Regions from separate parts of the Mangrovibacillus sp. Mu-81 genome, predicted to be linked through region 2. Evidence: riboswitches for the same ligand, from Rfam matches in the RefSeq annotation. Region 2 holds a riboswitch; each other region holds the start of a gene.
The links. A riboswitch is a leader RNA that binds a small molecule or an ion and turns the genes downstream of it on or off. The one in region 2 is predicted to bind S-adenosylmethionine.
Positions count from the first base shown of each region.

Region 1: it holds a riboswitch for S-adenosylmethionine, as region 2 does, so the genes downstream of both, V6B33_RS10170 (methionine biosynthesis PLP-dependent protein) here and V6B33_RS05155 (methionine ABC transporter ATP-binding protein) in region 2, are expected to answer to the same signal.
Region 3: it holds a riboswitch for S-adenosylmethionine, as region 2 does, so the genes downstream of both, V6B33_RS14820 (YezD family protein) here and V6B33_RS05155 (methionine ABC transporter ATP-binding protein) in region 2, are expected to answer to the same signal.

Region 1 covers NZ_JBAJHU010000003.1:611,692-618,635, reverse strand. Annotated here, with positions in the region: gene metH (methionine synthase) at 1-177, opposite strand, end outside; gene V6B33_RS10180 (bifunctional homocysteine S-methyltransferase/methylenetetrahydrofolate reductase) at 158-2,008, opposite strand; gene metC (cystathionine beta-lyase) at 2,024-3,211, opposite strand; gene V6B33_RS10170 (methionine biosynthesis PLP-dependent protein) at 3,204-4,325, opposite strand; SAM riboswitch class I at 4,419-4,522, opposite strand; gene V6B33_RS10165 (zinc-dependent alcohol dehydrogenase) at 4,760-5,893, shown strand; gene V6B33_RS10160 (tryptophan--tRNA ligase) at 5,953-6,944, opposite strand, start outside.
Region 2 covers NZ_JBAJHU010000002.1:295,803-302,746, reverse strand. Annotated here, with positions in the region: gene V6B33_RS05175 (Glu/Leu/Phe/Val family dehydrogenase) at 1-1,272, shown strand, start outside; gene V6B33_RS05170 (YfhE family protein) at 1,394-1,549, shown strand; gene V6B33_RS05165 (DUF1659 domain-containing protein) at 1,856-2,074, shown strand; gene V6B33_RS05160 (DUF2922 domain-containing protein) at 2,113-2,331, shown strand; SAM riboswitch class I at 3,277-3,382, shown strand; gene V6B33_RS05155 (methionine ABC transporter ATP-binding protein) at 3,487-4,500, shown strand; gene V6B33_RS05150 (methionine ABC transporter permease) at 4,490-5,155, shown strand; gene V6B33_RS05145 (MetQ/NlpA family ABC transporter substrate-binding protein) at 5,177-5,992, shown strand; gene V6B33_RS05140 (5'-nucleotidase C-terminal domain-containing protein) at 6,712-6,944, shown strand, end outside.
Region 3 covers NZ_JBAJHU010000007.1:78,055-84,998, reverse strand. Annotated here, with positions in the region: gene thiO (glycine oxidase ThiO) at 1-698, shown strand, start outside; gene thiS (sulfur carrier protein ThiS) at 682-885, shown strand; gene V6B33_RS14835 (thiazole synthase) at 888-1,655, shown strand; gene V6B33_RS14830 (thiazole biosynthesis adenylyltransferase ThiF) at 1,652-2,671, shown strand; gene V6B33_RS14825 (L-cystine transporter) at 2,912-4,294, shown strand; SAM riboswitch class I at 4,417-4,528, shown strand; gene V6B33_RS14820 (YezD family protein) at 4,611-4,763, shown strand; gene V6B33_RS14815 (phosphoadenylyl-sulfate reductase) at 4,872-5,570, shown strand; gene V6B33_RS14810 (inorganic phosphate transporter) at 5,586-6,650, shown strand; gene sat (sulfate adenylyltransferase) at 6,693-6,944, shown strand, end outside.

The sequences.
Region 1 (6,944 bases), on a different contig from region 2:
ATGGATATTGTAAATGACTTCCGGCGCAGTGATGACAAGATGTTCGTTGCACCCGTCCAGCTCCTCTCCACCGAAGTCTTCTGGTGTTAAGCCCGCCTCTTGAAGCATTGTTCCCATAGCCCCGTCGAGGACGAGTATTTTCTTTCTGAGCTGTTCTTCAAATAATGTGCTGCCCATATGGAGCCTCCATTTCTTTCCCGGCTTTTTCTTTCATATACTGAAGTAATTCTATACTCATATCGTATCGGACAAACGGGGTGATCAGGTAGATTCCGTTAAATAATTCAAGAGCTGAATCCAATAGCTCTTTGGCAATTCCCATTCCCGCTGCCCTTGTATGAACGGGGTCGGTACCTGCATTTTTCATCCTTTCTCTCGTTTCCACCGGGACTTTGATGCCAGGTACTTCATGGTGAAGGAACTCTGCATTCCTGGAACTCAATAAAGGCATGATTCCGATGAAAATCGGCGTATTTAAATGCCTGGTCGCTTCATGGATTTGGTACATCTCTTCTACACCAAATACCGGCTGAGATATGAAATAATCCGCTCCTGATTCAATTTTCCTCTCGAGTCGTTTTACTGATGCATCCAGATGTCTGAAATTCGGATTGAATGCAGCTCCAACCGAGAACTGTGTTTTTTGCCGGAGTGATTTACCGGAGAATGATATTCCTTCATTATTCTGCTTGATCAATTCAATCAATTCCAGACTAGAAAGGTCGTAGACGGAAGCTGCGCCGGGAAAATCCCCTATTTTTGCAGGATCCCCCGTAATGGCCAATATATTGTGAATCCCCAGCGTGCAGAGCCCCATCAAGTGGGATTGAAGGCCGATCAAATTACGGTCCCGGCATGTGATATGTACGAGCGGCGTAAGATCGTATCTTTCCTTGACCATCGTCCCAATCGCATCATTTCCGATCCTCGGGGAAGCCAAAGGATTGTCTGCAAGTGTGACGGCATCAATGCCTTCCTTCTTTAACGCTTTTACCCCTTGAAAAAATAGACTGGTATCGAGGTGCTTTGGGGGATCGAGCTCGACAATCACCGTTCTCTTTTCTTTTACTTTCTGATGAATCAATTTATCTTTTAAAGGGGGTGAAGTAATCTGTACACATCTTTTTGTTTTTACCTCTTTATCCGTAACCGGAACTCTGCTGGACAAATTCTTTGATACTGCCCGGATATGTTCGGGTGTGGTCCCGCAGCATCCACCTATTATCCTTGCACCCTGTTTCCTGAGGTCATTGCTTATCCTCCCGAAATATTCCGGTTCTGCAGAATAATAGAATCTCCCCTCTTCATAATTCGGCAGACTTGCGTTCGGATAGACTGATAGAAATGCATTGTTTGGGATTGGTACTTCTTCCAAGGAGGAAACCATATGATACGGACCCATCCTGCAATTGATCCCTACAACATCCGCCCCGAGGTTTTCCAGCTCCCGAAGCGCAGTATTTACGTTCATACCGTTTTGAAGTACTCCCGGTTCATGCATCGATACCTGCGCGATGACTGGCAGGTCTGTTTCCCGTTTGGCGATCTTAACGACTGTCGACAACTCCTCAAAATCATAATACGTTTCAAGGAGGATTCCATCGACTCCTTCAAGCAGCAGACAGTATAGCTGTTCACGGAAACTTCGTTTGATTTCCTCAAGAGATATATTCTGTTTTATCGCCCTGATTCCACCAATGGTCCCTGCAACATAGGTTTGGTCACCTGCTGCCTTTTTAGCAAGCCTTACTGCTGCAGTATTTATTTCCTTGACTGAGTCCTCCAATCCGTACCTCGAAAGTTTTTCATAGTTTGCGCCATACGTATTGGTCTGGATGATATCCGCCCCTGCATCTATATAATCTCTATGAACCTTGAAGACTTCATCCGGGTGGGAAAGGTTTAATTCCTCGAAACATCGATCCACACCGTATGAATACAATAAAGTCCCCATGGCTCCATCAGCTATCAAAATTTTCTCTTTTATCGATTGTATGAGCGGTTTCACATTATCCCTCCTTCTTCACAAGTGGATGATTTTATCATGAATCGATTCTATCTTGATTGAATTCAATCCCTGCTTAAGATCTTCAATTAACTCGTTTGTGTCTTCCAGTCCAACCGATAACCTCAAGAGGCCGTCTGTAATCCCGCGCCGCTCCCTTTCCGGCTGCGGCATGGATGCATGTGACATCTTTGCCGGGTAAGAAAGAATGGATTCAACAGCTCCAAGGCTAACAGCAAATACGGGAATCTTCACTGCTTTACTCAATCTTCTGACTTCAACTTCACTTTTTAAGCGGAAAGATAACACAGCACCCGGCCCTTCTGCCTGGCGAACATGGATCTCGTGTCCTTTGTGATAGCTTAATCCCGGATAATACACTTCCTCTACTTCTTCTCTCGTCTCCAGGAATCGGGAGATTTTATATGCGCTTTCTGAAGATTGTTTAAGCCGGACATGCAGGGTCTTCAATCCCCTTAATAATAGCCAGCTGTCCTGCGGCCCAAGTACAGCACCAAATGAGTTTTGTAAGAAAGCAAGCTTTTCTGCAAGTAATTCGTTTCCAGTCACCGCGAGTCCCGCAAGGACGTCACTGTGACCAGCCAGAAACTTGGTCGCGCTGTGCAATACTACATCAATACCAAGTGACAAAGGTCTCTGCAGCAGCGGGGTCATAAACGTATTATCTAAAAATGTGTAGCAATCATTTGCTTTGGCCAGTTTCACAATTCCTTCAATGTCAGTTATGTTCAGCAATGGATTAGAAGGAGTTTCAATATAAATCACTTTCGTATTTGGTCTGATCGAACGGGCAACTTCATGAAGATCCCTCATATCAACAAAGGAATACTGAATACCAAACCGGTTTAATACCTCTGTAATCAATCGGTAAGTGCCTCCATATACTTCTTCCGAAATAAGAACATGGTCCCCCTTGGAAAGGATCAGGAAACTTGTGGAAATCGCAGCCATGCCTGATGAAAATGCAAAGCCTCTTACACCGCCTTCCAGTTCAGCGATCGTCTCTTCCAACGTTTCTCTGGTAGGGTTTCCTGAACGACTGTAATCATAGGCGCCAAACTGATCGAAATTACTCTGATGAAAAGTGGTAGCGTGATAGACAGGTGTAGAAACCGCTCCAGTATGAGCATCATATCCGTGAGAGTGAAGCAGGGAAGTTTGCCGTGAATATGTTTTTTTACCCATGAATAATCGCCTCTCCTCTTAACTGATTAAATACATTCTCTAAGTCCGAAATGATATCATCCACATGCTCAATGCCAACTGAAAATCTCAACAGCCGATTACAAATTCCCAGCCTATTCCTTTCCATTACAGGTATATCTGCATGTGTCTGTGCAGCCGGATACGTAATGAAACTTTCAACCCCTCCAAGACTTTCAGCAAACGTGATGACTTTGAGTTTCTGCAGAAATGGACCAACCCATTCTTCCCTTGTAATCCGGAATGACAGCATCCCGCCTCTGCCGGTATACAGCACATCACTCACACAATCATGATTCTTCAGGTATTCTGAAATTACCCTTGCATTTTTTTCATGCTGAGCCATTCTTATACTTAGTGTTTTCATGCCTCGAAGAAGCAGCCAGCTGTCAAAAGGGGAAAGGACGGCACCGATGGAATTCTGAATGATGAAGAGCTTCTCACCCAATTCCTCACTATTAACGATGGCCGCCCCTGCAAGGACATCATTGTGACCGCCTAAATATTTCGTAGCACTGTGAACGACGATATCCGCCCCTTCTGTAATCGGCTTTTGCAGAATCGGGGTATAAAACGTGTTGTCCACGATCAGCAGCAGGTTATGACCTTGAGCAATGGAGGAAACGGCTGAAATACTGGTTTCATTCATCAACGGATTAGTTGGCGTCTCAAGAAATATCGCTTTTGTTCTACCATTCAACTTTTCTGTAATCCGGCTATCATCATGCATATCCACGAAATGAAACCTGATTCCATATTGTTTTTCAAACTGAAGAAATAAACGATAGCTGCCCCCGTATAGATCTTGGGAAACAATCAATTCATCGCCTGTTGTGAATAGACTCAGAACAGCTTGAATGGCTGCCATCCCCGAACTGAATGCCAAAGCCCTATGTCCTTCTTCCAGCTTAGCAAGTGTATCTTCTACTATGGACCTGGTAGGATTTCCAGTTCGGGAATAATCAAATCCTGTTGATTGTCCGATAGCCTTGTGTTCATATGCTGTTGACAAATGAATGGCGGGGCTGATGGCCCCTGTGCCTGCGTCCGTACGATTTCCGGATTGAACGAGAATTGTATCGATATGTTTTTTCAACTTTGCAGCTCCTTTTCTCTTTTTTACACGAAAAGGGGTAAAAAACAAAAAGCCCTCTTATCAAAATAAGAAGGCTTCTATCGTTCATTCTCCCTCTTATCGTTCAAGTTGATTACAACTTGCTGGAATTAGCACCATGCGCCATGCTGGTTGCTGAGGTGTCACAGGGCCAGTCCCTCTACCTCTCTGGATAAGAATCTATTTGGTTTTATTAAATCCAGCAATCACTTTACTGAAATAACTTCTTCATAACTTACACCATACTTTATTAATTGTCAATGAAAATTATGAATACTTTGTCATTTTTAATGCTTTAAGCAGTTATTGATTTGATGAGTTTGTTAAATATTGATGGACTGTTAAACAAACAAATGTTTAATTCATCAACATCAAGTCTATATGTATATAAATACTAGAATAGGATGTGATCAGTTATGAAGGGCGTAACGTTCCAAGGGAAAGAAAAGATGATGGTCAAAGAAGTTGAAACACCTGATATCCAGGAAGCTACAGACATGATTGTGCGAATCACAGCAAGTGGGATATGCGGTTCTGACCTTCACCTATACCACGGCGGGATAGAACCTCAACAAGATTATGTCGTGGGACACGAGCCAATGGGGATTGTCGAGGAAGCAGGTTCCGAAGTGAAAAGTCTTAAAAAAGGGGACCGTGTCGTCATCCCTTTCAATATCGGCTGTGGAGAGTGTTTCTTCTGCAAGAATCAGATGGAAAGTCAGTGTGATGATTCCAATCCCCATGGAGAAATAGGAGGTCTGTTTGGATTTACTGAAATGATGGGAGGTTATCCGGGCGGACAGGCAGAATATCTTCGAGTGCCTTATGCTGACTTTACATCATTTAAAGTACCCGAGACCAGTAACCTCGATGACGAAAGTGTCCTCTTCCTTTCGGATGTCATACCTACAGCTTATTGGAGCGTTGAAAACAGCGGGGTAAAAGAAGGGGATACTGTCATTGTTCTTGGGAGCGGCCCGATAGGACTGATGGCTCAAAAGTTTGCCAAATTAAAAGGCGCCGATCGAGTCATTGCTGTTGATCAGGTTGAGCACCGCCTGGATCATGCTAAACGCACAAACAGTGCTGAAATATACAATTTCAAAGAAACCCCTGACATCGGATCTGTCCTTCACGAATTTACTAAAGGAGGCGCTGATGTGGTCATTGACTGTGTAGGAATGGATGGTACCGTCCCTCCCGAAGAGACATTAGGATCAGATTTCGATAATCAATTCGGAACCATCAGTCCAATTAAAACCGCCTCACAAGCTGTCAGAAAATTCGGTACAGTGCAATTGACAGGTGTTTATGGGACGGAGGCAAACCGTTTTCCCTTAGGCGACTTCTTCAGCAGAAATGTCTCCATCAAAATGGGGCAGGCTCCTGTCATACATCTTATGCCTAAATTGTATGATATGATAGAAAACAACGAATTTGACCCTACCGATATCATCACTCATCGTTTACCACTTGAAGAGGCGGCAAAGGGTTATGATATTTTTGATGAGAAAGCGGACGGCAATATTAAAGTGATTTTAAAACCATAATAATTTTGATTAGAAAAGCTGCCATATCACTTGGGATGGCAGCTTTTTTATATTCTTCTTCAAGAATGAAGGATTCCGATTTTCCTTTTCACCTCTTGCAAAAGTGGACGGGTTTTCTTTCTTGCTTTTTCTGCACCCTGCAGTAAAACTTCATTAAGCTTTTCAGGAGATGCCATCAACTCATTGTATCTGTCACGCGGCTCCTCCAAATACACATTCATAACATCAAAAAGCTCTTTCTTGGCTTCTCCCCATGAAATTCCCGACAGGAAGCGATTTCTCATTTCTGAGGTTTGTATGTCTGTCGCAAATTCTTTATATAACGAGTATATTACAGATGCATCCGGATCCTTCGGCGCTCCAGGCGGGCTGGAATCTGTCTTGATCTTATTTATGAGTTTTTGCAGCTTTTTCGGTTCCTCGAATAATGGGATGGTATTGTTATAGCTTTTACTCATCTTGCGTCCATCCAATCCCGGGAGCACAGCGGTTTCTTTTTCAATGACATACTGAGGAAGTGTGAATGTGTCACCGTAGGTATGATTAAAGCTTTCAACGATGTCCCTTGCGATTTCAACATGCTGAATTTGATCCCTGCCCACAGGAACAATTTCAGTTTGGAAGAGCAGGATATCCGCAGCCATCAAGATCGGATACGTAAACAACCCCATATTCACTCCTGTATCAGCCTCTCTTCCAATCTCGATATTTTCCTCGACAATGGATTTATATGCATGTGCCCGGTTCATCAATCCCTTAGGAGAAAAACAGGCTAATATCCAGCTTAATTCAAAAATATCCGGGACATCTGATTGCCTGTAAAATATCGCTTTCTCAGGATTAAGCCCTAAAGCTAGCCATGTAGCAGCAATTCCGCGGCTGAGCAGATTCATTTCCTCTTTGTCATGTATTTTTGTGAGTCCATGATAATCCGCTACGAAATAAGCAGGCATATATTCTTCGTTTTGTGCAAATTCGAGTGCTGGTTTTATTGCACCGATGTAATTTCCCAAATGCACCCTTCCTGTAGGTTTGATCCCGGTCAGCACTT
Region 2 (6,944 bases):
TCTCTGACGGCCATCCTGTCCACCCCGAACCATGTACATAAGTCGTACTTGAGGGTACCGCTCGAAAATGGGCGGGTCGACCGCATCCCTGCGTTCCGTGTCCAGCATAATAACGCGCTTGGGCCTTATAAGGGCGGGATCCGGTTTCATGAAATGGTGAATGAGGATGAAGTGGTCAACCTGGCTTCGCTGATGACGTTGAAAAATGCCCTGCATGACGTCCCGTTCGGCGGCGGCAAGGGCGGGATTATCATCAATCCGCGCGAATACAGCGAAAAAGAGCTCAATGTCATTTCGAAAAAATACGTTCAATATTTCAGTGATGTACTCGGTCCGGATAAAGATATCCCTGCACCAGATATGGGTTCCGGCGAGAGGGAGATGGACTGGATGATGGCCGAATTCAAGAGCATACATCCCGGCAATCCATACAGGGGCAGCTTTACAGGAAAAAGCGTGATCAACGGGGGATCCCTTGGCCGCCGTGAAGCAACCGGTAAAGGGGTATATTTCACCTTCCGCTATATGATGCACGATTTTATCAAAAACCAAAAGAACCTGATGACAAAAACGGATAATATTTTTGCCAAAACAGCCCTGAAATATGAAAACAAGCCATTGACCATCTCCGTCCAAGGGTTCGGAAATGTTGGCTCGGTCGCCGCCCTAGAAGCGTATCAATCCACTCATCTTCAGAATAAAGTGGTGGCCGTGAGCGACCGGAACGTGACGCTGTACAATGCGGATGGCTTGGACATTCCTGCACTCGTCGAATTCACGATGAGGAATAAAGGAGACCTCCCGACAACCGAAGAACAACTGAAAGACATCGATGTAAAAGCAGAAATATCAGACAGAGAGGATGTCTTGTACCTCGGAGTGGATGTCCTGATATTGGCGGCACTGGAGGATCAAATCCATAAAGACAATATGGAAAAAGTAAAGGCGGGAATCCTTGTGGAAGGAGCGAATGCACCCGTCACCACGGAAGCCGACGAGTTCCTGAGTAAAAAAGGAATCATCATCGTTCCGGATATCCTTGCCAACGCCGGAGGGGTCATCGTCTCCTACTTCGAATGGCTGCAGGGGAGGGAAACCCAATTCTACTCGGAAGACGAGGTATTCAGACTCCTCTTCGAAAAAATGCAGGCAACCCTGGATACGGTCCTTCCGCCATTCTTCGGAGACCCGTTCCCGCTGCGCCAGAATTGCTATATCCATTCAGTGACCAAATTGTCTACCCTGCTATACAGACAAGGAAAGCTTTATTGAATTAACGTGTTGAGGGACGGAGATTTAGCGAAATATCCCTTCCCGTCTCTTTATGTTTATGTAAATGCCTACCGGGTAAAGGATTTATAGAATTAATAACTTTGAAAGGAGAGATTTCAGTATGGCAGAACGACATACGAAGAAGCTTCCCTACAAAGGGATTAATACGGAGAAGAACAATGGATTAACGGATACGCAAGAGGTGCTTTGGGCGAAAGAGTTTAAGCGCGCGACGAAGGCCGGGTATCCGGATGAAGTGAAAAGTGATCGCGGATAATTGCGTTAATTTGGAACCTCTGTGAACCGTATTTTGTTTTACGGTTTGCAGGGTTTTTTTTGTTTTGTCCGATTTTTGGGGCAGGGATGGTGCCAGGCACAAAATGCCTACATTGTTCCAGGCCCAAAACGGTGAGTTTGTACCAGGCATACAGAATCCCGAATTGATGACAGGCACAAAACACAGATATCGTGCATGGCACCACACCCCACTCCAAAAATCTCTCCTATCCAAACATTTTTCCCTCCAAAGGTATCCTTTTCCTCCCCCAATCTCTATATAGAAGGTGAAGGGAGGTGAGGCACAATGGCAACGGCGGATTTGAAAGCAACGAAGCTGAGATTTGCGTTTAACGATGGGATGGATGAGAAAGGAAATCCGAAGTATAAGTACAAATCTTACAGTTACATCAAGGGTTCGGCTACAGCGGATGAAATGAACAGTGCGGCTCAGTCACTCGCAGGTCTTTCTGAGAAGAACCTGTTCAACGTGGAAAAGATCCAGAATTTCGATATCAACGCGTAATGATCGTTGAAATTTAATGGGAAGGAGGACTATTAATAATGGCAAAAGTACTTGAACTTCAATTTAGAACGGATACAGGGAAATCGGCGAAAATCAGCCTCAACGACCCGATTGACCCGATTGATACCATCCAGGTGAAAGCGGCAATGGACAACCTGATCGCAACCGGCGTATTCGGCAGCTCAAGCGGCACACTGGTTAGCGTAGAAGGAGCACGCGTGGTTGAACGTAATGTAACGGATTATGAAGTTTTATAATAGATGAAGTAAGAGGCTGGGACAAAAGTGTTTTAGTCTATGTAAAACCCGAACTGATTTGAATTCCAGGATTCAAGTATGTTCGGGTTTTTTAATTGTTTTATTCAACAGTTCATTTGTTTTCAGTCTGTCCCAGCGGTTGATTGGAGTGCAAGACGAGGACTCCTGCGGGAAAAGTGACTAATGTGAGACCTGTCCAGCTCCGGCGGCTAGAGGCTCGAGGTCATAAGTCAATCAAGCCAACAAGGCAAAAAGCGCCTTTCCGGCTTGCTCGTCTTATGCTTGTCGCCTCTGAGCAAGCCGCCTCCGCTTTTCTAATTGTCCAGCTCCTGGGCTTAGAGGCACATTTCATAAGGCGACTCGTCCAAGAAGGCAAGGAACACCTTCGTTGCCGATTCGCCTTATGCCACACGCCTCTGAGCAAAGCCCCTCCGCTTTTCTAACCCGCAAGAGCGAATGCGATGAGGAGGCTCACGGGTCACCCGCGGAAAGCGAAGTCTTGCACGGAAATCATTAGCGGTATCTAGAGTCAACACTGATAATGTTCGAATTAGTAGTTGTTTTTTTGTTTTGTCCCAGCCTCTTCAAATTTGTTCAGTTTGTTCAGACGGCTGTTTGACAAACAAATGACCCTCATGGGAACGGCCATGCAAATTTAATCAAACGTTTGTTTAAACCCGCCAACCCCTTGTCGCAAAAGGTTTCCAGACCTTAATCATACGTTTGTTTAAATTTTTTGGATTGAAAAAGCTAGACCCTATTTTCAACAGCAGATGTTACAAGGAACATACTTCAAATGCAGCCGCCACCCTTAAAAAACTTCTCCACTGACTCTAAAGCAAAGAAACCGCTTACACAAGCATCCGCCAAAATCTCTTGTTGACTTTCCATATCAAACCATATAATATCACCTATAAGATAAAAAATTCGAAAATTAAATACTTTCAATTATCAAGAGTGACCGAGGGATCAGGCCCTATGACGTCCGGCAACCTCCAATGTGGAACGGTGCCAATTCCTGCAGAATGAATTTCATTCTGAGAGATAAGTCGAGATACATGAGCGATGCTTCTTTCAGTAATTGAAAGGGGCATTTTTTATTTTTAAAAGTACTGCAGCTTGGTTTAATAGGTAGAAATAAAAGGGGTGGTCAATGTGATTGAAATCAAAAACCTTGTAAAAGAATACAAGACAAAAAAGCAGACGATACTCGGTGTGGATAACGTTTCTGTCACCATACAAAAAGGGGAAGTCTTCGGCATCGTCGGCTACAGCGGTGCAGGGAAAAGTTCTCTCATCCGTTGTCTGAACCTGCTGGAAAAACCGACATCGGGTGAAATCATCATCGACGGACAGGATTTGACGAAGCTTTCTTCCAGGGATCTCCGTCTTGCACGACAGAAGATCTCCATGATTTTTCAGCACTTCCACCTCATCAAAGCGAAAACGGTGTATGAGAATCTTGCGTTCGCATTAAAAGCTGCCAAGGTCCCAAAGGCAGAAATCGGGCCGAGGGTGAACGAACTTTTAGAAATGGTCGGGTTAAGCGATAAAGCCCAGGCCTATCCCGCCCAGCTGAGCGGCGGGCAAAAGCAGCGCGTCGGAATTGCGAGGGCGCTTGCGAACAAGCCATCCGTGCTGCTGTGCGATGAAGCGACTTCCGCACTGGACCCGAGCACGACGAAATCGATCCTTAAACTATTGAAAGACATCAACAAACAGCTTGGATTGACGATCGTCCTCATCACGCACGAAATGGAAGTGGTGAAAGAAATCTGCGACAGGATGGCTGTCATGCAGGATGGCAGAATCGTTGAAGAAGGGGCGGTATACGACCTCTTTGCCAACCCGGTACAGCCGCTGACAAAGCAGTTCATCGAAAACATCCTGCAGTTTGAATTGCCGCCGCACTTATTGAACAGTCGGACAGGGAAATTGATCAAGATCCAGTTCAAGGGCTCGATCGCTGAAGAAAGTGTGGTATCGGAAGTATTCCAGAAATACAAAGTACGCGGCAATATCCTGCATGGGAAAATAGAATACATCCAGGAAACCCCGCTTGGGATTTTTATCATGGAGCTGATCGGCGATGAAGCTGAAATACAGGCGGCGATCCGCTACATAACCGCCAAAACACAAAGCCTGGAGGTGCTGGACCGTGCTGCCTGAATCATTGATTACGATTTTACCAGAGTTGAATAAAGCATTCCTCGAAACCGTCTATATGGTCGGCATTTCACTGGCTATCGCAATTTTACTCGGGATGCCGCTCGGTGTTCTGCTTTTCGTGACAGACAAGGGGCTTTTTTTACAGAATGGGTTCGTTAAGAAGATCGTCGGTTTTGTGGTGAACATGGTCCGTTCGGTTCCATTCATCATTTTATTGGTTGCACTGCTGCCGCTTACGAAACTATTGACGGGCACGACAATTGGACCGACAGCCGCATCCGTTTCATTGTCAGTTGCGGGGATCCCGTTTTTTGCAAGAATGGTTGAAACAGCACTGCGTGAGATCGATAAAGGTGTTATCGAAGCATCGGTGTCGGTCGGGGCGAGTCCATGGATGATCATCAAGGACGTCCTGCTTCCGGAAGCGAAACCGGCAGTCATACAGGCGATCACGATTACAACGATCAGCCTTGTTGCTTATTCCGCCATGGCAGGAATCGTAGGGGGAGGCGGAGTCGGCGATCTCGCCATCCGTTTCGGCTACTACCGCTACGACAATACAGTGATGATTACCACGGTCGTCGTGTTGATCTGCCTGGTGCAGCTCATCCAGTACACAGGGGATATTTTTGCAAGATTAGTAGATAAAAGATAATCAATTTAGGGGGAAGATTTCATGAAAAAGTGGATTTTATTTTTAGCAGCAGTATTAATCGTCAGCTTACTTGCAGCCTGCGGAGGCGAAGAGGCAAGCTCGGGGGAAAAGAAAGAGATAACCATCGGGGCGACATCCGGTCCTTACAGTGATATGGTTACAAAAGCGATCAAACCGGGGCTGGAAGAGAAAGGCTACACGGTAGAGGTGAAGGAATTCAGTGACTATATCCAGCCTAACAATGCATTGGCACAGGGTGATCTTGATGCGAATCTGTTCCAGCATAAAATCTACATGGAAACATTCGCAGAACAGCACGGCATGGAGCTTTCGGAAGTCATCGTCGTCCCGACAGCACCGATGGGGATCTACTCGAATAAATTCGATTCTCTGGATACCATCAAAGAAGGCAGCGCCATCTCTATCCCGAACGACCCGACCAACGCAGCACGTGCATTCCAAATCTTAGAGGACGCAGAGCTGATCACGTTGAAAGAGGGGACCGACCCATTGACGGTTTCTGAAAAGGACATCGATAAAAACGTGAAGAACCTTCAATTCAAGCCGATCGAAGCGGCTCAGCTTCCAAGAGCGGTCGAAAGTGTCGACTTATCAGCAGTACCGGGCAACTACGCACTTGCGGCGAAAATGGACTTACTGGATGCATTGCAGCTTGAGAATATGCCGGACCAATACCGCAACCGAGTTGTCATGAACACGAAAGACGTCGACTCACAGATCGCGAAAGACATCAAGGCGGTGGTTGAAGCCGATGAGTTTGAGAAGACTATTGATGAAGAATTCAAAGGATTCGGGAAGCCGGAGTGGATGGAATAGAGTTAGTTAACAGCCTAATAGTGAGGGACGGGCATCCATTTGCCTGTCCTTCTTTTTTATTTTTTTGCTTGTTCCAGCAGTTGATTGAAGTGCAAGACGAAGATTCCTGCTGGAAAAGAGAGCCAGGTGAGACCTGTCCAGTACCGGCGGCTAGAGGCTCGAGACATTAGTCTCTGAGTGAGCAGCATCCACTTTTCTGATCCGCAGGTGTTTGTGACGAGAAGGCTCACCGGCTACCCGCGGAAAGCGAAGTCTTGAGCGGAGATCAACAGCGGTTCTAACAGAGTAAAAAGTATGATTAATCCAGATATTGTTCGAATTTAAAAGTAGAGTTATTAAGTTATATCCCAACCTCATTTAAACTAAGGTTGAATGCAGATTTACAATTTACACAAACTATTTAGGTCTAATTACCCTAGAAATATTACAATCATAAGTCAAAAGTTCTGATTTTGTAAAATAATTGAAAATATCTTAAAATTCGACGGAAAGATGCTATATTTAAAAGGAAGCTTAGTCAAAATTCTACATACTAAGCGGTTAATGGAAATAATTCGTGGAGGTGTTTTCATAGGATAAAGTAAATATCCGGGAAAGGTCCTTTTGGGGAAAAGGATGGGTTTTCGCGGAGAGAAGTGAAATCTTATGTAAGCGTTTGCATTTTGACTGTGCCAAATTTACTGTTAAACAAAGAAAGAGGAGGAACCAGTTTGAAAATCATGAAAAAGCAGTTGTTCATTTTGACAACGATTTTCGCCTTGCTTGCCGGGTATATCCTGCCTGTCGGCTCGATTGCATCTGCAAATGATACCTTAACGGTTCAGGAAGCAATTGAGAATAATGAGGGAACCGGAACAGTAAGTGGTTATATTGTTGGTCATACAAAGGCGACCGACAGTTATAATTTTGAAGCCCCTTTTGGCAATGACTATAACTTAGCTATTGCTGACAG
Region 3 (6,944 bases), on a different contig from region 2:
ATGCAAATAAAGACGGCAATGTGCACGCCGGGAAGTTTACTCTCGCATTGGCAAAATCCGCAATAAGACTCGGCTCCGAACTTAAGGAATACACCCCGCTATTGAGTTTCATACTTGAACACGGCGTGTGCAAAGGAATAAGAACGCATGAAGGAACGTATTACGCAAATGAGGTCATCGTCGCAGGAGGTGCCTGGAGCGGACAAATATTGAAACATGCAGGATTCAGCACCGCCGATTATCCGGTGAAGGGTGAATGTTTCTCCGTCATGCTTGAACGTCCGATTATCAATCGGACGATTTTCACTAATGGCTGCTATCTTGTTCCAAAGCGAGGAGACCGGCTTTTGGTGGGGGCGACCGAACACCCTCACACGTTTGATGAATCGACTTCAGTTGAAGGGATAAACATATTATTGAATAAAGCCATTAAAATACTTCCGGACCTTGCAAATGGAAGATGGGAAAAGGCATGGACTGGTGTCAGGCCGAGAACTGCGGGAGGTCATCCCCATATCGGAAGAGTGAAAGGCTGCAGCGGTCTTTCGATTGCTACCGGTCATTACCGAAATGGGATATTGCTGGCACCCCTTACCGGAGTCTTGATGGCAGATGTTTTGGAAGGAAAAGAAATAGAACATACGTTTGAACCTGGTGAAATGGACGAAAGGATGATGATTCGTGAAGGTAAGGATTAATGGCCAGTTAGTTGAAGTCCCTGATACACTTGCGACGCTAACCGATATGGTGAACCACTTTTCGTTGAGTGACCGCATCCTTATTGTTGAAGTAAACGGTGTAATTGCAGAAAAACAGGAATATGATTCAACGACAATCAAAGAATTGGATTCTATTGAAGTTGTCCATTTTGTAGGAGGCGGTTAAATATGCTAAAACTGGGTAAATATGAGTTTCACTCCCGATTATTACTAGGTACCGGCAAATATCCGGATTATGATACACAGAAAAAGGCTGTGACCGCATCAGAAACGGAAATATTGACGTTCACTGTGAGAAGAATGAATATATTTGAAAAAGAACAGCCCAATCTTCTCGAGCAGCTTGACCTTAAAAAGTATAAACTCCTCCCTAATACGGCAGGTGCGAAAACTGCAAGGGAAGCTGTAAGGCATGCGAAGCTTGCAAGGGCTTCCGGATTATGTGACATGATCAAGGTAGAGGTCATAGGGTGCAGCAGGACGCTCCTTCCCGATCCCGTTGAGACATTGAAAGCAACAGAAGAACTTGTTAAGGAAGGATTCACAGTCCTCCCCTATACATCTGATGATGTGGTCCTTGCCAAAAGACTGGAAGAATTGGGCGCACATGCAATCATGCCCGGAGCAGCACCGATCGGGTCCGGGCAGGGAATCATTAATCCTGCTCATTTACGTTTCATTATCGAGCAGTCGAATGTCCCGGTGATCGTAGATGCAGGAATAGGATCCCCTGCGGATGCCGCTTATGCAATGGAGCTTGGAGCGGATGGTGTACTCGTCAACACCGCTGTCTCAGCAGCCGGAAATCCCGTAAAAATGGCAGAAGCGATGAAGCTTGCAGTGCAGGCAGGAAGAGTGGGATTTAAAGCAGGCAGGATACCGATTAAACGTTATGCTACAGCAAGCAGCCCGATGGAGGGAATCGTCAACTCATGAATGAACGGTATTCCAGACAAGTAATATTCACACCCATCGGGGAAGCAGGACAAAAAAAAATTACCGGAAAACATGTGCTTCTGGTTGGAGCGGGGGCACTTGGTACAGGTAATGCAGAGGCACTAGTACGTGCGGGAGTAGGTAAACTCACAATTGTTGACCGTGATTATGTGGAAATAAGCAATCTTCAAAGACAGCAGCTTTATACCGAGAAAGACGCATTCGAAAGACTTCCAAAGGCCGTTGCAGCAAAAAAACACCTGAAAGAAATCAATTCCGGATCAGAAGCCGCAGCACACATCATGGATGCCGGCCCCGGTGACTTGCTGCGCCTTTCTGAAGGTGTCGACCTGATCATCGATGGCACCGATAATTTTGAGAGTAGAATGATGATAAATGATGTATCAATGCAGAAAAATATTCCCTGGATCTACGGTGGCTGTGCCGGAAGCTACGGAATAACATATACATTCACTCCAGGCAGGACACCATGTATGCACTGCCTGCTCCAGACCTTACCTTCCAAAGCTTTAACGTGCGATGCAGCAGGAATAATCTCGCCTGCAGTATCAATGGTCGTCTCATATCAAGTGGCTGATGCGTTGAAGATATTGGTAGAAGATTGGGATGCTGTCCGTCAAAGACTTACTTCATTTGATGTCTGGAGCAATGAGTTCAGCTCTGTGGATGTCCGGGGATTGAAGAAGGCAGCCTGTCCATCCTGCGGGGAAAAGCCGCAATATCCATTTCTTAAATATGAAAACCAGATGAAATCAGCCGTTTTATGCGGCAGGGATGCCGTTCAGATCCGCCCCAGCGTCTTGAAACCTGTTGAACTGGAGAGGGTGGGGTCACAGCTTGAACATGTGGTGGAGAAAGTTGAAGTGAATCCATATCTTCTTGCTTGTAAAACTGGAAAACACCGGATTGTTTTATTCAGAGACGGCCGCGCACTCATCCATGGCACCAATGATATCAAGGAAGCGAAATCCCTTTATCATCGATATTTTAATTGATGGCTATTTTTATAAGGATTGTTGCTTAAGTTCATTAAAAAGGTATTTTCTAATGAGTAAAGTTACATATCTTGCGAAAAGAGCGTGATTAATTGATATCCAAGGCCCGTCCCTCACTGCATTAAATCGGAGGAGGACGGGCCTTGGTTCATCATATCTGGATAAACCTCAACATAAAATACAGTAGGCCGCAGTCTATCGGCCGGCAAGTCTATACATCTTAGAAAAGGAGGTTTTACCATGAATGTTTGGATGGTACTGTTGAATCTTCTGATGTTTATCGTTCTTATCGGTGTATTAATTTATTTGCAAAAAAAGAAGGCTTCGTTTTCAAAAAGGGTATTCACTGCCCTTGGTCTTGGTATACTTTTTGGATTCTTCCTGCAGTGGTTGTATGAGGCGGGAGATGAAAACTTACTGCAGTCGATTGAGTGGTACAACATTGTCGGCAGCGGGTATATCAAGCTCTTGCAAATGATTGTCATGCCACTCGTGTTCGTATCGATCATTTCGGCTTTTACTAAGTTGAAACAATCTCACAATCTTGGAAAGATCGCTGTGCTGATACTGGGTCTGCTTGTCGGTACGACGGCGGTAGCTGCTGCTGTCGGGATCGCCACTACCGCTGCATTCGATCTTGAAGCAATTCAGATTGAACAAGGTGATGCAGAAACGGCGAGAGGGGAACAGCTGGAAGAAAGGGCAGCGGCGATGGATGGCCAGAGTTATCCGCAAAAAATATTGGAGCTTCTCCCTGCCAATCCGTTCTTTGATTTTACGGGTCAGCGGGCGACTTCCACGATTGCTGTCGTCATTTTTGCCGCTTTCATAGGCGTTGCCTATCTCGGGGTCCAGAGAAAGGAACAGGAAGCCGCTGCCGCTTTCAAAAGGATTGTGGATTCCGTATATGCAGTCGTCATGAGAATCGTAACATTGGTGTTGAGACTTACTCCATTCGGTGTATTGGCGATCATGGCTAAAACGGTGGCGTTGAGTGATTTCGATGCCATCATAAAGCTTGGTGAATTTGTTGGAGCATCATATATCGCTCTGATTATCATGTTTGCCATTCATTTGATTATGCTGACACTTGCAGGATTGAACCCGCTTACGTATGTGAGGAAGGTATTGCCGGTATTAACATTTGCATTTACTTCGAGATCCAGTGCCGGAACCCTTCCGTTGAATATTCATACCCAGACGAAGAAACTTGGTGTTTCAGAAGGAATCGCTAACTTCTCTGGCTCATTCGGATTATCAATCGGTCAAAACGGATGTGCAGGGGTGTACCCTGCCATGCTGGCGGTGATGATTGCACCTACTGTCGGCATCGACCCATTGACCCCTTCTTTCATCTTGACGTTAATTTTGATCGTTGCAATTTCGTCTTTCGGAGTCGCTGGGGTCGGAGGCGGAGCTACATTTGCCGCCATCCTGGTATTATCTGCTATGGACTTGCCGATTGCGCTTGCCGGTCTGTTGATATCAGTAGAACCGTTGATTGATATGGGCCGTACGGCTGTCAATGTAAGCGGGGCGATGACTTCCGGGGTTATAACCAGTAAAGTGACCGGTGAACTCGATGCAGGGACTTATAATGGGGTGCAGTCTGCAGAAGACTGACATTAAACTTTAGGAAAAACGAAAAAGGAGCATACTAAAAATAAAGTTTATTAATCCGATTGTAAAACTCGGCTTGACATCCTCGGAAAACGTGATATTATTTAGAATATTAAATTTAATATTTCTTATCCAGAGAGGTGGAGGGAACTGGCCCTTTGAAGCCCGGCAACCTACTTTTTTAAAGAGTAAGGTGCTAATTCCAGCAAAATGTAACGTCATTTTGGAAGATAAGGTAACCTTTACCTGAACAACCTTCCAATCTGGAAGGTTGTTTTTTAACGTTCTAACTGGATAAGTCGAAGTCTGGGGGAATCTTGTGGCAGAACAGAATAAAGGAGAAGAGTTTGATGAAGTGGTTGAAAGTGTAAAGTCAATGTTAAACAAGATGAAGTTCGGTTCCATCACACTGGTGGTCCAGGATGGCAAGGTCGTCCAGCTTGAGAAAAATGAAAAAGTAAGAATTAAATAAGTAAAAATGCTGACTAGACAAACTAGAGGCATTTACACGTTCAGGGTGATACTCCCCTTTTGTGTAAATGCCTCTTTTTCTATTCGAGCGAAAGAAGGGGGTCAGACTTTGTTAACTTATCAAACTTGGACTCAACCAACCTGCCCTTTTGAAGTAGATGAAACCTACAAGGGGGCCCTGAATGTCTTGGAGTGGGCATACGAACATTATGGGGAAGATATTCTTTATGCTTGCAGCTTTGGTATAGAAGGAATTGTACTGATTGATTTGATTTCAAAGGTCAAGCCTTCAGCAAAAATCATCTTCCTTGATACAGATGTCCATTTCAAAGAGACATATGAAACGATCGAGAGCGTCAGGAAATCATACCCTGATTTAACGATCATCCTGAAAAAGGCAGCGTTGACATTAGAAGAACAGGCTGAAGCCCATGGTGACAAGTTGTGGGAAAACAATCCCAATCAATGTTGCGATATAAGAAAGCTGCGCCCACTAAAAGAAGCATTGGCGGAAGGCCATGCGTGGATTTCGGGGTTGCGCAGGGAACAGTCCGAAACGAGAAGGAACGTAAACTTCATCAATCGGGATGAAAAATTTGAATCGATAAAAATATGTCCGCTCATTCATTGGTCATGGAAAGAAATCTGGAGGTACGTTCACAAACATCAGCTTCCTTATAATCCTCTCCATGATGAAGGATATCCCAGTATAGGCTGCGTCCATTGCACAGCCCCTGCCTTTGACAGGAACGACTTCCGCTCCGGCAGATGGAAAGGTAAAGGGAAGACCGAATGTGGACTTCATTAAGAATGGTGCAATTCATTGCTTGAAATCATTGCAATTTGCGTAAGTCTGTTTTTTGCCATTAACATCGGTGCAAGTGGAGCGGCTGCATCGATGGGAGTGGCTTATGGAGCAGGTGCCGTGCAGAACATGAGAACAGCATTGTTGATCTGTGCTTCCGGAGTATTGCTGGGGGCGGTAGTGGGAGGCGGGGAAGTAGTTAAAACAATCAGTTCGGGGATCATCCCACAGGACATACTGACGATTAAGATTGTAGTTATTATCCTGCTATCTTCAACCCTGTCATTGTTTCTCGCCAACCTGATCGGTATTCCTCTTTCTACAAGTGAGGTAACAGTGGGGGCGGTAGTGGGCGCAGGTGTTGCATATCAGGTATTGTATGTGAAATCCCTTTTCGTCATCATGACTTTTTGGGTAGTGATCCCCCTTATAGCATTTCTTATTACTTGGCTTAGTGGAAAAAGCTTATATCTCCTGAAGAAAAAGGGATATACATTTGAGAAGAAGTGGCTGGGACCGGTGCTCATTGGGGCAGGATTCTTAGAGGCTATTTCTGCAGGGATGAATAATGCAGCCAATGCTGTCGGCCCGTTGGTAGGAGCTGGCATTATGTCCATAGGGAGCGGGATTTGGCTTGGAGGATTTTTTGTGGCTCTCGGTGCCATGTTGCTTGGTAGAAGAGTGGTTGAAACGAATGGTAAAAAAATCACCCGGTTTACAAAAGAGGAAGGCATCATTATATCAAGTACAGGAGCCATCCTGGTGATGATCAGTTCCTTATATGGGCTGCCAATGCCACTCACTCAAGTAACATCTTCCTCCATCATCGGTCTCGGTGCAGCAAAAGGAGGAAGAATGATGCTGAAGAAAAAAATCGTTGCTAAAATCATAAAGATTTGGGTGGTGTCGCCCCTCATTTCACTTAGTATGTCTTATTTCCTGATCAAGCTCGTGATACAAAGTGATATTTATTCAGTCGTCGTTCCGATCAGCGTAATCATCGCCACTATCGGAGCACTTTCTTTAATGAAGATTATTAACGAAGAAAGAAGATCACTGCAGGAAGAAGGCGGAGGCATTTAATCTTAATACCGACTAAATCGATAATTTTAAGGAGGATATGAATTGAGTCTACAACCGCATGGAGGAACATTGATACAAGCATATAACCCTGAAGAATCCTTACAAGGAATCACCCATGAAATTGAATTGGATGACATAGCCTTGAGTGACTTGGAATTGATTGCAATTGGTGCATACAGTCCTTTACAGGGATTTTTATCAGAAGAAGACTATAACAGTGTAGTAGAAACAATGCGACTGAAAAGTGGAATCGTCTGGAGCATACCGATTACACTACCCGTCAATAAATCCAAT